2 regions of the Variovorax sp. PvP013 genome follow, and region 2 is predicted to be linked to the other one. Evidence: predicted binding sites of a transcription regulator. Region 2 holds the regulator's gene; the other holds the start of a gene.
What was found. The regulator FliA, encoded in region 2, starts transcription of late flagellar genes. The targets are predictions, from matches to a motif close to CTAAAGTTTNNNNNNNNNNNGCCGNTA.
Positions count from the first base shown of each region.

Region 1: a site for FliA is predicted at 6,410-6,436, ahead of ABID77_RS02155 (FlxA-like family protein). Genes of this name have one in related genera too.

Region 1 covers NZ_JBNDLF010000001.1:435,459-443,093, forward strand. The annotation lists gene ABID77_RS02115 (2'-5' RNA ligase family protein) at 1-295, shown strand, start outside; gene ABID77_RS02120 (helix-turn-helix domain-containing protein) at 298-1,074, shown strand; gene ABID77_RS02125 (DMT family transporter) at 1,128-2,084, shown strand; gene ABID77_RS02130 (helix-turn-helix domain-containing protein) at 2,242-3,315, opposite strand; gene ABID77_RS02135 (GNAT family N-acetyltransferase) at 3,398-3,856, opposite strand; gene ABID77_RS02140 (transporter substrate-binding domain-containing protein) at 4,012-4,848, shown strand; gene ABID77_RS02145 (VOC family protein) at 4,917-5,327, shown strand; gene ABID77_RS02150 (GFA family protein) at 5,404-5,868, opposite strand; gene ABID77_RS02155 (FlxA-like family protein) at 5,991-6,380, opposite strand; gene atzF (allophanate hydrolase) at 6,495-7,635, shown strand, end outside.
Region 2 covers NZ_JBNDLF010000001.1:194,159-201,793, reverse strand. The annotation lists gene ABID77_RS01010 (sugar transferase) at 1-598, opposite strand, end outside; gene ABID77_RS01005 (zinc-dependent alcohol dehydrogenase) at 831-1,985, shown strand; gene ABID77_RS01000 (hypothetical protein) at 2,015-2,503, shown strand; gene ABID77_RS00995 (hypothetical protein) at 2,549-2,995, shown strand; gene ABID77_RS00990 (RNA polymerase sigma factor FliA) at 3,030-3,785, opposite strand; gene flhF (flagellar biosynthesis protein FlhF) at 3,821-5,614, opposite strand; gene flhA (flagellar biosynthesis protein FlhA) at 5,611-7,635, opposite strand, start outside.

The DNA.
Region 1 (7,635 bases), 240 kb from region 2:
CCTGGGCGGGGGCGTCGCCTACGGCGTCTCGTCCGAACATGGCGCGGGCCTGCGCCGGTCCCTGGCCGGGCGCTGGGACGCGCTGCTGTCCCGGCAGGACCGGGCGTGGCACGGGCGGCTGCACGTCACGGTGCAGAACAAGGTCGAGGCGCCGAAGGCCCGGGCGCTGCACGCCGAGCTGGAGCGCGACTTCGCGCCCTGGGAGATCGGCGCAACGGGCCTGCAGGTCTGGCACTACGTGGGCGGGCCCTGGGAAAGCGTCGCGACCTTCCCGTTCGTCGGATCGCCCGCTTGAACGTGTCCGCGACCGCCCCGCCTTTCACCCTGAGCCTGCGCAGCTACGACGCCGAGGGCGAGGCGCACGTCCACGATTTCTCGCAGCTGGTGCTGCCGCTGGCCGGCCGGCTGCGGATCGACATCGGCGGGCGCGAGGGGCTGCTGCAGGAGGGCCGCGCCGCGTTCGTCGCCAGCGGCATCCGCCATGCGCAGGCGGGGCAGGGGGCCAACCGCTTCCTGGTGCTCGACCTCGCGGACGCGGCCGGCAGCGCCGACGCGGCCGATGCCCTGGACCTGGCGGGATTCGCCGAACGCCTGTCGGCCCGGCCGTTCCTGACGCTCTCGCCGGCGGCGTACCGGCTGATCGACTACATGGGCGGGATGCTGCGCGCCGGCCCGGCGCGCGCCGCGATCGCGCGGCACTGGGTGCCGCTGATGCTGGACGCCCTCGCCGATGCGCCCGCGCGGCCCGTCTCGCGCCTGACGGCCCTGCTGGCCGTGGTGGAGGCCCGCCCGGGCGAGCCGTGGACGACCGCGTCGATGGCCCGCGCGGCCTGCCTGAGCCCGAGCCGGCTGCATGCGCTGTTCCGCGCCGAACTCGACACCACCCCGGCTGCCTGGCTGTCGCAGGTGCGCCTGCGGTGCGCGCGCGACGGGCTGGCGCGCACCGACCGGCCGATCGCCGAGCTGGCCGTGGCCGCCGGCTACTCGGACCAGAACGCGCTGACCCGGGCGATGGGGCGGGCCTTCGGCGTCACGCCGGCCGCGTGGCGGCGGCAGGCGAAAGACCGGGCCTAAGTCGCAGGAGTCCGGGGAGAGACGGACGGCGGCCGATCGGCGACAGTCCGGGCATGACGCCTGGCATCGCACTTTCCCCCTCGTCGACCGATCGCAACACCTGGACGGGCATCGCCTGCGGCATGGCCGCCGGCGCGCTCTGGGGGCTGGTGTTCCTGGCGCCGGAACTCGCGCGCGGCTTCACGCCCCTGCAGCTGGCCGCCGGACGCTTCCTGGCCTACGGGCTGTTCGCCGCCGTGCTGCTGCGGCCGCGCTGGACGGCCCTGCGATCGACCCTGCGCACGCGGGACTGGCGCGCCCTGTGCTGGCTCAGCCTGCTGGGCAATTCGCTCTACTACGTGCTGCTGGCCAACGCCGTGCAGCGCGGCGGCATCGCCATGACCTCGCTGGTGATCGGCTTCCTGCCGGTGGCCGTCACGGTGATCGGCAGCCGCGACGACCACGCCGTGCCGCTGCGCCGGCTGGCGCCGTCGCTGCTGCTGGGGCTGGCCGGCGTCGGCTGCATCGGCTGGCAGGCGCTGGGCGCGGAGACGGCGCGGGGCGGCCTCGTCGGCCTGCTCAGCGCCATCGGCGCGCTGGTCTCCTGGACCTGCTACGCCGTGGGCAACAGCCGCCAGCTCGCGCGGCTGCCCCGGGTGTCGGTGCACGACTGGAATCTGGCGACCGGCGTCGTCACCGGGGCCCAGGCGCTCGTGCTGCTCGCGCTGACCTTCCTGCTGGGCGACGGCGTCGGCCACACGGCCGCCGAGTGGGGGCGCCTGGTGGCGGTGGTGACCGGCGTGGCCCTGGCCGCGTCGATCGTCGGCAACGCCTTCTGGAACCGCATGAGCCGGCTGCTGCCCCTGACCATGGTGGGCCAGATGATCCTGTTCGAGACGTTGTTCGCGCTGCTCTACGGCTTCCTGTGGGAGCGGCGCCTGCCGACGGCGTGGGAGGGCGCGGCGATGGTGCTGGTGGTGCTGAGCGTGCTGTCGTGCGTGCGGGCGCACCGGGCGACGCCGGCCGTGTGACACCGCATGGCCGACGTACGGACCCGCGCTCTCGGGCGTGTCTGGATGGTGCTCCGGCTTCACGCGGTATCGATGTCCGATACCCGGCGCAGAACCTTGGCTCGGCCCACGGGTCGACGACGTTCTCGGGACGTGGTCGCTCGACGACGCGCCGTCGTCAGGGCCTGGCCTGGCGCCCGATGGTGCGCTGGAAGAACGCGAGCACGGCCGCATTGAATGCCGCATGGAAGACCGCGCGGTCGAAGCCGGGGCGGTCGTGACAGATGGTCGGTGCCATGCTGGCCAGCGCCGGGGCGCAGGGCGCGAGAAACGCGAAATGCGTGGCGCCCTTGGCCACGTGCCAATCGGGAGGTGCAGGCAAGCTCTTTCGGACCGCCTCGACGCTCTCCGGCGTCACTCCGTCGCCGCCATGGGCCGAGGCCCAGAGCTGGACTGGCACCGTGACGTGCCTGAGGCCCTCGGCATCGAAGACGCTCAAGGTATCGACGATGACGGCGGCCCTGATGCGCGGGTCTCGCTCAGGCGCGGGAGGCCATTCGTTGCGACGGATCTCCTCGCACAACGCAAGCGTCGATCCGGCAGGGCAGAGGTCCTTGCGCAGCGTCCAGTTCGGAATGGCGCCCACGGCGGCCAGGCCCGTGTGGCCGCCTCGCGAGAAACCGAAGATGCCCACCCGGTCGGCGTCCAATCCGGCATGCTCCGGCCACGTGCCGAGCATGTGGTCGATCAGGCGCTTCATGTCGACGGGTCGTGTGGCGAACGCCGACAGATGAGCTTGACGACCGAGATCCTGGAAGTTGTCTCCGGGGTGGCTGATGGCCGCGACGACGAAGCCTGCGTCGGCCAGTCTCGCCGCCGTATCGTGATGCCCCAGGAAGGAGCCGCCCGTGCCGTGCGAGACGACGACCAGCGGCAGTCGGGTTCCTGTCGCCGCGCAGTCCCTGACGAACGCCTGGGGGCTGTCGTAACCCACGGCCAGCGCCACCTGGACGATGCTCTGTCGGCCCGCTTCCAGCAGACGTGCAGCGAGCGCCAGCCGGACACGACGCACCGTGGCGGCCACCGTCTCGCCCACGACGCTGCTGTAGACGCGATGAAAGTGGCAGGGCGAGAAATGCGCCATGGCCGCCAGGTCTTCCAGACGATGCGCTTCCAGCGGATGCGCCACGATGAAGGCGACGACGCGCGCGACGCGCTCTCGGTAGCGTTGTTCGGCGCTGCGGGTTCTCATGCCGTCGAGTGTGGACCGGCCGGGCTGGCGATGCTTAGCCGACTTTGCGCATTCAACTCGAGAAGCGAAGGGACACACCCGCTCAGATCGTCGCGAGTCGCATGGGCACGAAGGCGATGCCATTCGTCTCCACGCGAGGCCCTGTCGCTCTAAACCCGAGACGCTCGTAGAAAGGCATTGCGAAGGGCGTCGAATTGACCGTCGTCGGCATGGCGTCGGACGGCCATCCGCACGTCGCCTTCGCATGCATCCACAGCGTCATGGCATGGCCTCTCTTCTGGAACGATGCATCGACGAAGAGATGGAACAGGTGCGTTCGACGTCGAACGGCGACGACGCCCGCCAGCACGTCACCGAGCATGCCGACGTGGTAGTCGATCTCGGGCGAGGCGATGTGGCGCTCGATGCCCTCGGGTTGCAGGGCGAGCACAAAGGCCTCCGCGCCCGAGCCGTCGGCATTCAGAAGGAAGTGATGCGCCAGCGACAGGATCAATGCGCTGATTGCCGATGCGTCAGCGTGCGTCGCCTTGCGGATGTGCAATGGACCTGTCATGAATGGAGGTGGCTTGAAAAGCGTGGTCGCGAACCGAGGTCGAGCGATCGATCGTCGCATGCCGACGCAGACAGGTCTGCCTCCAGAATGCAGGCTCGCTTCTTGCCTCCAACATCCTCGATCATTCCAGGAGATTCCTTCCCATGCGCATCGCGCCGCTCGCCCGTCCCGTCCTCGTCCTCACGACCCTCGCCGTGCTCGCCGGCTGCGCCATGCCGCCGCCATCGCCCGGCACGCCGCCGGCCCCGGCGCCCGCACCCGTCGCCAAGCCCGCGACCTCGCACCTCGACACCGTCCAGTCCGCCGCCACGCTGCGCATCTGCACCCCGGGCGACTACCGCCCCTTCAGCTTCCAGCTCGCCGACGGCAACTACGAAGGCATCGACGTCGACCTGATGGCGCCGTTCGCCGCCAGCCTGGGCGCCAAGCCGCAGTGGATCAAGACCACCTGGGCCAACCTGCTGCCCGACCTGGCGGCCGGCAAGTGCGACATCGCCGTGGGCGGCGTGTCGGTGACCACCGAGCGGCAGAAGCGCGCCTTCTTCAGCGCGCCCTACATGGTCAACGGCAAGACGCCGATCGCGCGCTGCGCCGACGTCGGCAAGTACCAGAGCGTCGCGGCCATCGACCAGCCGTCGACGCGCGTGATCTTCAACCCGGGCGGCAGCAACGAGCGCTTCGCGCGCGCCAACTTCAAGCGCGCGAGGATGACGCTGCACGGCGAGAACGTGACCATCTTCGACGAGATCCTGGCCAACCGCGCCGACGTCTTCGTCACCGAATCGGCCGAGGCCATCACCCAGCAGAAGCTCAAGCCCGGCCTGTGCGCCGTCAACCCCGACAAGCCGCTGCAGTACGGCGAGATGGCCTGGATGCTCCCGCGCGACGACGTCGCCTTCAAGGCCTACGTCGACCAGTGGCTGCACCTGTCGCGGGCGGGCGGGGAGTTCCAGCGGGTGATGGACCGCTGGCTGAAGTAGGGCGCGGCACGCGCGCAACGGCGGCGCCGCATCCACCGATCGGCATCGGACACCGGAGGAGTCCCCCCATGTTTTCCCACGTCTTCACCAGCGTCGGCGACTTCGACCGCGCCCTCGGCTTCTACGGGCCGTTGATGGACGGCCTCGGGCTCGAACTGCGCTTCTGCGAGCGCGACAGGCCCTGGGCCGGCTGGCACGCGGCCGGTGGCGCCCGCCCGCTGTTCGTCATCTGCCGGCCCCACGACGGGCGGCCCCACGATCCGGGCAACGGGCAGATGGTGGCCTTCGCGGCGGCCTCCCGGGCCGTCGTGCGGGAGGCCCACCGCATCGCCCTGGCGCACGGTGGCACCTGCGAAGGCCCGCCCGGACCGCGACCGCAGTACCACGCCGACTACTACGGCGCGTACTTCCGCGATCCGGATGGCAACAAGCTGTGCGTCGCCTGCCACGACGCCGTGCATGGGGATGCGGACCGCTGATCGGCGTCGGCATCGGTATCGGCGGCGTGGCGCGGGGAGGCGCGAGCCGCTGCCGACCGGACTCCCGGCCCGCCGTTCAAGACTCGCCGTGCGCCTCCGGGTTCTTTTGGTAGCGCAGCCAGCCCGCGACCAGTGACTTGCCGTCCGGCCGATCCTTGGGATGCGAACGCCCCTCCAGGACCGGCACCTCGGCGAAGTCGAACGGGCTCATGCCCTCGATGCAGGCCACGTTGACGCCGTACTGATGGGGCACGGAGCGACGCTGGTGGAACGTGTAGATGCCGCAACGTGCGCAGAAATAGTGCCTGGCCTCGCCGGTGTTGAATCGGTAGAGCGTCAGCGCCTCCCGGCCCTGCAGCACCTCGATGTCCGCCAGATTCGCCGATACCGCGACGGCGCCTCGCATGCGGCAGTAGGAGCAGTTGCAGCGTCGGACGCTGCGCAGGCCGTCGGCGAGCCTGAGGGTGAAGCGGACGGTTCCGCAGTGGCAGGCCGCGTGGCGGACGGCGCCGGGATCGGGTTCGGAGGGGTCCTGGGTCATGCGCGTCGCCTCCATGTCGGGGATGGGGATGGTCGAGCCATCGGTGGATGGCGAAAGTCTATGGCGCACCCGATCCGACCGCCATCCCCGACGGTGATCGACCATGCGTCCGGACCGTCCGGCTACGCGTACGTGTCGACCTGCGTGCCGAGCCTGCCGCTCACGTCCTTGGCGGCGGCCTTCCCGATCGCCTGCGTCGTCGCCTTTCGTTCCGTCTCGCGCGTTTTCTCGTCGGGCCGCGACGCCGCGGCCGCCGCCTTCGCCTGGACGCGCTGCGCCTCGGCCTGCTGCAGGGCGACGATCTGCTGCTGGATCGCGGCGATCTGGGCCTGCAGCAGCTTCTGCTTGACCTCGCGCGCCTTGGCGTCGAGCGAGCCGTCGGTGGTGACGGCCTGCAGGTCCTTGTAGGTTTCCTTCAACTGCTTCTGCAGTTTGGCGATCTGCGCGCCGCTGCCACCCGCACCGGACGTGGAGGTGGCGGAAGAGACGGAGGTGCTGGTGGAGACTTGCATGGTGGCTTTCACAGAGGGCTGTGACTGGATATCGGCACGCCGCCGCAGAACTTGAGACGACGCCGCGCTGGCACGCCGCTTGCATCTCGTCATGTACACAAGACAGGATGCTTGATGATGGTGCACGACGACACGACCCCGACCCCACCGACGCCTTCGCCTTCGCCGGCGACAGCGACGTCCTCGACATCGCCCGCGCCGGGCGCCGATCCCGCCGCCGCGTGGATCGCGCGGATCGAGCCCCCGCTCGCCGACCCGGCCGCCGCCGCGGCGGGCGACGGCCCGCTCGCCGGTCTGCGCTTCGCGGTCAAGGACAACATCGACGTCGCCGGCTGGCCGACCACCGCCGCCTGCCCGGACTTCGCCTACGACGCCGCGGCGCACGCGAGCGTGGTGGCGCGGCTGCTGGCCGCCGGTGCGGTGCTGGTGGGCAAGACCAACCTCGACCAGTTCGCCTGCGGCCTGAACGGCACGCGCTCGCCCTACGGCGCGGTGCCCAACGCCTTCGACCCGCGCTACGTGTCGGGCGGCTCCAGCGCCGGCTCGGCGCGGGTGGTGGCGACGGGGGAGGTCGACTTCGCGCTGGGCACCGACACGGCGGGTTCCGGCCGCGTGCCCGCCGGCCTCAACAACATCGTCGGCCTGAAGCCCAGCCGGGGCCTGATCAGCGCGCGCGGCGTGGTGCCGGCGGCGCAGAGCGTGGACTGCGTGTCGGTCTTCGCGCGCACCGTCGCGCTGGCCGCGCGCGTGCTCGCCGTGGCGATGGGCCACGACGCGCTCGACCCGTACTCGCGCGACCTGGCGCTGGCGACCGCGCCGCTGCCCGCCAGGCCGCGCCTGGGCGTGCCCGCGACGCTCGAGTTCTTCGGCGACGCCGACGCGGCCGCCGCCTTCGAGCGCTCGCTGGCGCAGCTCGAAGCGCTCGGCGGCGTGCGGGTGCCGGTCGACTACGCGCCGCTGGCCGAGATCGCCGCGCTGCTCTACGACAGCGCGCTGGTGGCCGAGCGCCATGCCGCCGTGCGCGGCTTCTTCGACGCCCACGAGGAGGCCGTGATCGAGCCGGTGCGCGGCATCCTGGCGCAGGGCCGGCGCTACAGCGCATCGGATCTCGTCGACGCCCAGACGCGGCTGCGCGCCCTGGCGCAGCGCGTCGCGCCGATGTGGAACGACATCGACGTGCTGGTGGTGCCGACCGCGCCGACGCACTGCACCATCGAGGCGATGCGCGCCGACCCGGTCGCGCTCAACCGCCGGC
Region 2 (7,635 bases):
AGCGCCGGTCCAGCGCGACGCGCTCCTCGTAGGTGGTGTCGTTGCGCCCGCTGACCTGCCACAGGCCGGTCATGCCGGGCTTGACGCTGACGTAGTGCCACCGGCTGTCGCCGTACTTCGACAGCTCGGCGACGGTCACGGGGCGCGGGCCCACGAGGTGCATGTCGCCCCGGACGACGTTGAGCAGCTGGGGCAGTTCGTCCAGGCTGGTCCGGCGCAGGAAGGCGCCGACGGCCGTGATCCTCGGATCGTGGGTCAGCTTGCGGTCGCGCTGCCATTCGAGCGCGGCGGCCGGGTCTTCCGCCAGGAGCCGCGCCAGGAGCCGGTCGGCGTCGCGGCGCATCGAGCGGAACTTCAGGCATCGGAAGAGCCTGCCGTCCTGGCCGACGCGGTCGTGGGCGAAGAAGACCGGCAGTCCGTCGGCGCGCCACAGCAACGCCATGACGGCGAGCAGCGTGGGCGACAGCACGACCAGCAGCACGACCGCCAGGCACTGGTGGACCAGGAGCACGAGCCGCTCCCGGACGGCGCCCGAGCGCTCGGCGCGGCTGCCGTGGTACCGCATCCGCGCGGCGATGAATGTCCTGACCTGCGCCATCCGTCCTCCTCGCCGATGAATGAACGGGGCCATCGGCATGGCGGCAGTGTGGGCCGGCGACGGCTCGGACCGGGCACGCTCCGGTCCGAAAACGGCCCGGCGTCTTCGGAGCCGGCGCGACGCCGCCGCAGCGTCCAGACTTACAAGGACTGCATAGGGCGGCGCACGCGGGTGCCGCCCCGGAAGGCCTTGACTGGCAATCTCGATCCATCCGTCACGAGGTCCGCCACCCATGCTCGCCCTGAACTACCGAGGACCGTACCGCGTGCGGGTCTCCGAGAAACCCGATCCCGTCATAGAGCATCCGAACGACGCCATCGTGCAGGTGCTGCGCGCCTGCATCTGCGGCTCCGACCTGCACCTCTACCACGGGCTGGTGCCCGACACCCGCGTGGGCACGACCTTCGGCCACGAGTTCGTGGGTACGGTGGTGGACGTCGGCAACTCGGTGCGCAACCTCAAGCGAGGCGACCGCGTGATCGTGCCCTTCAACGTCTTCTGCGGCAGCTGCTACTTCTGCCAGCGCGAGCTCTACGGCAACTGCCAGAACACCAATCCGCAGGCCAGCGCCGTAGGAGGCATCTACGGCTACTCCCACACCGCCGGCGGTTTCGACGGCGGACAGGCGCAGTTCGTGCGCGTGCCCTTCGCCGACGTCGGCCCGACCAAGATCCCCGACGAGCTGCTGCTGGAGGACGCGGTGATGCTCACCGACGCCTTCCCCACCGGCTACCAGGCCGCCGAGATGGGCGGCATCCGCCAGGGCGACACGGTGGTGGTGTTCGGCGCTGGCCCGGTGGGCATCTTCGCGGCCAAGTCGGCCTGGCTGCTGGGCGCCGGGCGCGTGATCGTGGTCGACCACCTGGAGTACCGGCTGGCCTTCGTGCGCGACTTCGCGCAGTGCGAGACCGTCGACTTCAAGTCGGTCGACGACATGGCCATGCACATCAAGAAGATGACCGACGGACTGGGCGCCGACGTCTGCATCGACTGCGTCGGCTGCGAGGCCGCCGGCAGCGCGGTCCAGTACCTGACGGGCGTGAAGCTCAAGCTCCAGGGCGGCGCCGCCACGGTGCTGCACTGGGCGATCAATTCGGTGCGCAAGGGCGGCACGGTGTCGATCGTCGGCGTCTACGGACCGACCTTCAACGCGGTGCCGATCGGCACCGCGGTCAACAAGGGCCTGACGCTGCGCATGAACCAGGCCAGCGTGAAGCGCCACCTGCCGCGCCTGATCGAGCACGTCCGGGCCGGTCGCGTCGAGCCGCACCGGCTCATCACGCACCGCTTCCCGCTGGAGGACGCGGCCGACGCCTACCACCTGTTCTCGAGCAAGCTCGACGGCTGCATCAAGCCCGTCCTGATCCCCCCGGGCGTCACCGTCTGATCCCCGAGGCCTCCAAGGAGCACCACCGCATGGACACACCACCCGAGTTCGCCCACATCAAGGGCTGGGGCGCCGATCTGGATCACGCCAATCGCCCGGCCTATCCCAAGGAACGCACCCCGCCCCGGCTCGACCCGCCGGTGCGCTGGCAGGAGCCGGAGATGCAGCGCCGCCACGTCGAGGTGCTGGTGTCGAAGGAACGGACGGCGATCACGCCCGTCTTCGGCAGCCCGCAGCCGCCGCGCGGCGTGAGCGGCGGCGTGCGCCGCTTCGCCTTCGGCTACAGCGAGAACGACCTGCGCCACTGGCTCCTGCTGCTGCTGGCCGACCGCATCGACGTCGGCGAGGGGCTGGTCGAGGACCTGGCCCGGGGCCACGTGCCGCGCATCTATTCCGAGATGGGCGGCCGCGCCGAACTCGCGCACAACCCGATGGGCGCGGCCAAGAAGGCCCTGACCGTGGCCGCGGTGCTGGGCGCCGTCTACCTGGTGGCGCGACGCCGGTCGGTCCGGCGCTGACCCCTCCCCTTCCTTCCGAACGTTCAACACAAGGAGATGACGACCATGACGAACCTCGGCGAAAAAACCGGCGCCGGCACCCCGGCCTTCCCGTTCCCGACCGCCGACAACCACGACGCCCATGCGACCCCCGCATCGGCGCCCAAGGTGGAGCACCCCACCGAGGAGGCGCTCGATCACGGCATCGAGGAATCGTTTCCCGCCAGCGACCCGGTGTCGGTCAGCGTGACGAGCAAGCTGCCGCCGGCGGCGGCATCGGCGGCGCAGGTGCCGGGCACGGTGGCCGAGGCGGCCGGCGGCAGCGGCGGCGGACCCGGCCTGTCGAGCGCCGTCGAACCGACCGCGCCGGGCGACGACGCGCCGGCCGGCACGCCGGGCACGGGCGAGAGCCTCTGCAGGGACTGCGGCGGCACGGGCCGCGCCGAGGGGGGCGGGGTCTGCCCGACCTGCGAGGGACTGGGCAAGGTGAACGTCGGGGTCGGCGGGGGCTGAATCCCGCAACCCGTCCGGCGGCGCGGGCCGGTGCTCAGTGCCCGCGCATCTTCGAGCGCAGCCGCGCGATCGACTGGCTGTGCAGCTGGCAGACGCGCGATTCGGTCACGCCCAGCACGGCGGCGATCTCCTTCAGGTTCATGTCCTGCTCGTAGTACATGCCCATGATGAAGCGCTCGCGCTCGGGCAGCGTGTCGATGGCCGCGACCAGCGCGGTGCGCAGGCGCTGGTCCTTCAGCAGGCTCATGGGGTCGGCCTCCGTGTCGGCGACGGCGGCGTGGCGGTCGAGGAAACCGTCGTCGTCCTCGCCCTGGCCGTTGCCGCCCATGTCCTCCAGGTACACCAGCTGCGCGCCGCGCACCCGGCCGAGCAGACCCTGGTAGTCGGCCAGCGGCAGGCCGAGTTCGGCGGCGATCTCGGACTCGACCGGCGCGCGGCCCAGGCGGTGTTCCAGCCGGGAGACGGCCTTCTCGATGTCCTTCTGGCTCTTGCGCGAACCGCGCGAGAGCCAGTCGCCCTCGCGCAGCTCGTCGAGCATGGCGCCGCGGATGCGCTGGGTGGCGAAGGTCTCGAACTGCACGCCCTGGCTGGGCTCGTAGCGCGACAGCGCCTCGGCCAGGCCGATCATGCCGACCTGGATCAGGTCGTCGACCTCCACGTTGGGCGGCAGCTTGGCGATCATGTGGTGCGCGAGCCGCTGGACCAGCGGCACGTACTGCTTGATCAGGGCGTCGCGGCCGAGCTGGCCGCGGGCCGTGTACGTCGGGGCGGAGAAGGTGCCTGCGTGCATGGGTCGGGGGTTCCGGGTGCGGTCGGGTCCGTGCCTCAGAGGGCGCAGGCCGCGGGCGAGAAATAGAAGTCCAGGTCGGCGGCGACCGGGTCGAGGGCGGTGGTGCGCTGGCCGGCGTCCATCGACAGCGCGACCAGTTCGCGCGCGTCGGCCGCGCGCCAGTCCTGCGGCACGCGCTGGCCGTCGGTCACGCCGCGCAGCGTCATGCGGTGGCGCATCAGCGCGTCGAGCGCCGGGCCGATCTTGGCCGCTTCGTCGATCTTGGTCAGCACCGCCTGGTGGGTGCCGTCGGCCGTGAAGGCGGTGGCGATCTCGTCGAGCGTGTCGCCGTGCGCGCCGGCGTTGAGCACCACCACGCGCTTGACGCCGGGGACGTCGATCAGGTCGAGCAGTTCCTGGCGCTGCGGGTCGCGCGGCGCGATGCCGGCGGTGTCGATCAGCACCAGGCGCTTGAGCGACAGCAGGCTGAGCATCTCCTGGAGTTCGGCGCGGTCGTGCGCCTGGTGGGCGACGATGCCCAGCTCGCGGCCGAAGGCGCGCAGCTGCTCGTGCGCGCCGGCGCGCTGGACGTCGAGCGTGACCAGGCCGACGCTGGCGGCGCCCCAGCGGGCCGCGCACTGCGAGGCCAGCTTGGCGATGGTGGTGGTCTTGCCCACGCCGGTGGCGCCGATGAGGGCGAAGATCCCGCCCTCCTCCACGATCGACGGCGCGAAGGCGTCGATGCCCAGGCGCCGCTCGAGCGTGCCCAGCATGGCCTCGACCGCGTCGTCGGCGTCGTCCACCGGATCGACGGTGTCCAGCGGCTCGAGCACCTCGCGCGCCAGGGCGGGCGAGTAGCCCGCGCGCATGAGCTTGAGCATCAGGTTCGAATGCACCGGATCGCGCCGGGCGTGGCCGAGCCAGGACAGCGTGTTGAAGCGCTCCTCCATCAGTCGCTTCATGGCGTCGAGTTCGGCCATCAGGACGCGCGTCGCGTCCAGGCTGGCGGCGGCGACGGCCTTGGCGGCGTCCGGCTCGGCGGGGCGCACGGCGATCGGCGCGATCTCGGGCGACGGCGTCGGTGCCGGCTGGGCGACGACGGGCGCCGGGGCCGGCTCCTGCGCGACGACCGGCGGCTCGGCCGCCATCGGCGGCGGTTCGACGAAGGCGGCGGGCGCCGGGGCGGCGTCGGTCGTCGGCTCGGGCTGGAACCAGGAGACCGGCTGCGCCGGCGCCGCGACGGCGGATGCGGCGAAGAACGACGGATCGTTGAAACGCGGCGACGGCGGCTGCGACTGCGTCTGCTGGGGTTCGGTCAGGCGGTACTGCGGCGGCTGGGGCTGCGGCTGGGGCGCGGGTTGCGGCACGGTGCCGCGCGCCTGGGCCGGCGCCGGGGCCGGCGCCGGGGCCGGGGCGGCGCCGGTCGACTCGGTCTGACGGCGCAGCATGCGTTCGCGCACGTAGTCCTGGAACGACAGCGTGCTCATGGCCAGCTGCTCGACGTCGGCCTGCACCACCTCCTCGGTCGTGGCGCCGCCGGCGGAGACCAGTGCGTAGGGCGTCGGCGCGGCGTTGGCCAGGCGGCGCTCGGTCTGGATCGACGAGGTCGACGACGCGGCCGGCCGCGACGGCGCCAGCGGCTTCGGTGCCGGTGCCTGCGGCTGCGCGGCCGGCTGGGCCTGCGACTGCAGCGCGCCCAGCGGCGACAGCGCCTCCTCGGTCGATGCCATCACCTCGACGCCGGTGCTGGTCTGCCGGTTCGACAGGATCAGCGTCGCATCGCCGAAGGCGGCGCGGGCCAGGGCCAGCGCTTCGCGGGCGGTGGGGGCGTGAAAGCGTTGGATGTTCATGCGTTGGCTCCTCGCAGGATCGGACCGATGCGGATCGTGTGGGTTTCGGGAATTTCACTGTGCGCGAGCACCTGCAGGCGCGGCGCGGAACGTTTGACCAGGCGGGCGATGGCGCCGCGGATGCCGTCGGGCACCAGCAGGCAGGCGGGCACGCCGCGCTCTTCCTGCTTGAGCGCCACCTCGGCGGCGGTGCGCGTGAAGACCTCGGCCACGCCGGGGTCCAGCGCCGGCGAGTGGGGGTTGCCCAGGGCCTGCATCAGCAGCCGCTCGAAGCCGGGCTCGATGGCGATGACGTCGAGCTCCTTCACCGGGCCATAGATCTGCTGCACGATGGCCGGGGCCAGCGCGGTGCGCACGCGGCGCACCAGCTCGACCGGGTCGGTGGTGGCGCCGGCGTTCTCTGCCAGCGTCTCGACGATGGTGCGGATGTCGCGGATGTTCACGGATTCTTCCAGCAGCAGCTGCAGCACCCGCTGGAAGGAAGAGATCGACACCAGCTTGGGTACGACTTCCTCGATCAGCTTCGGCGCCAGTTTGCTCACGTGTTCGACCAGTTGTTGGGTTTCCGTGCGGCTCAGCAACTTCGCGGCCTGCACTTGCATCAAATGTGACAGATGGGTCGCCATCACGGTCTCCGAATCAACGACCGTGAAACCGCCCATTTGCGCGGCTTCCTTCTGCCGCTCCTCGATCCAGTGCGCCGGCAGGCCGAAGGCCGGGTCGGTGGTGGCGGTGCCCAGCAGCGGCATCGTGATGCCGCCGGGATTGATCGCCAGGTACATGCCGGGGAAGGCCTCGCCCTCGGCCACCACCACGCCGCGCAGGGTCACGCGGTAGCCGCTGGGCTTCAATTCGAGGTTGTCGCGCACGTGCACGGCCGGCGGCAGGAAGCCCACCTCCTGAGCGAACTTGCGGCGCACGCCCTTGATGCGCGTGAGCAGGTCGCCCTGGCGGTCCTTGTCGACCAGCGCGATCAGGCGGTAGCCCAGCTCCAGGCCCAGCGGATCGACCGGCAGCAGGTCGTCCCAGGTGGCCTCGGCGTCGGCCGCGGGCGCGCCGACGGCGGCCTCCGGCGCCGCGGCGGCCGGGCGCTTGTGGCTGGCCCAGGCGCCGTAGCCCAGCAGCGCGGCCATGCCCAGGAACACCAGGTGCGGCATGCCCGGGATCACGCCCAGCAGCCCCAGGATGCCGGCCGTGAGGCCCAGCACGCGCGGCGAGGTCAGCAGCTGGGAGATGATCTGCTTGCCGACGTCGTCCTCGCGGCCCACGCGCGAGACCACCATCGCCGCGGCCACCGAGATCAGCAGGCCCGGGATCTGCGCCACTAGCGCGTCGCCCACCGCCAGCAGGATGTAGGTGTCGGCCGCCTTGCCCGCCGACAGGCCGTGCTGCAGCACGCCGATGGCGAAGCCCCCGACGATGCTGATGATCAGGATCAGAATGCCGGCGATCGCGTCGCCGCGCACGAACTTCGACGCACCGTCCATGGAGCCGAAGAAGTTCGCCTCCTCGGCCACCTCCAGGCGCCGGCGACGGGCCTCCTTCTCGTCGATGTTGCCCGAGCTCAGGTCGGCGTCGACCGCCATCTGCTTGCCGGGCATGGCGTCGAGCGTGAAGCGCGCCGACACCTCGGCGATGCGCTCGGAGCCCTTGGTCACCACCACGAAATTGATCACCACCAGGATCGCGAAGACGATCAGGCCGACGGCGAAGTTGCCGCCGATGAGGAAGTGGCCGAAGGCCTCGATCACCGCGCCAGCGGCGCCCGGGCCGGTGTGGCCCTCGAGCAGCACGACGCGCGTGGAGGCGACGTTGAGCGACAGGCGCATCAGCGTGGTGAGCAGCAGCACGCTCGGGAACGCCGCGAAGTCCAGCGGCCGCACCATGTACGCCGCCACCATCATCACCATCAGCGCGACGGCGATGTTGAGCGTGAAGAAGACGTCGAGCATCCCCGGCGGGATCGGCAGCACCATCAGCGCCAGGATCGAGATCACCAGCAGCGGCGCGGCCGCGCGCTG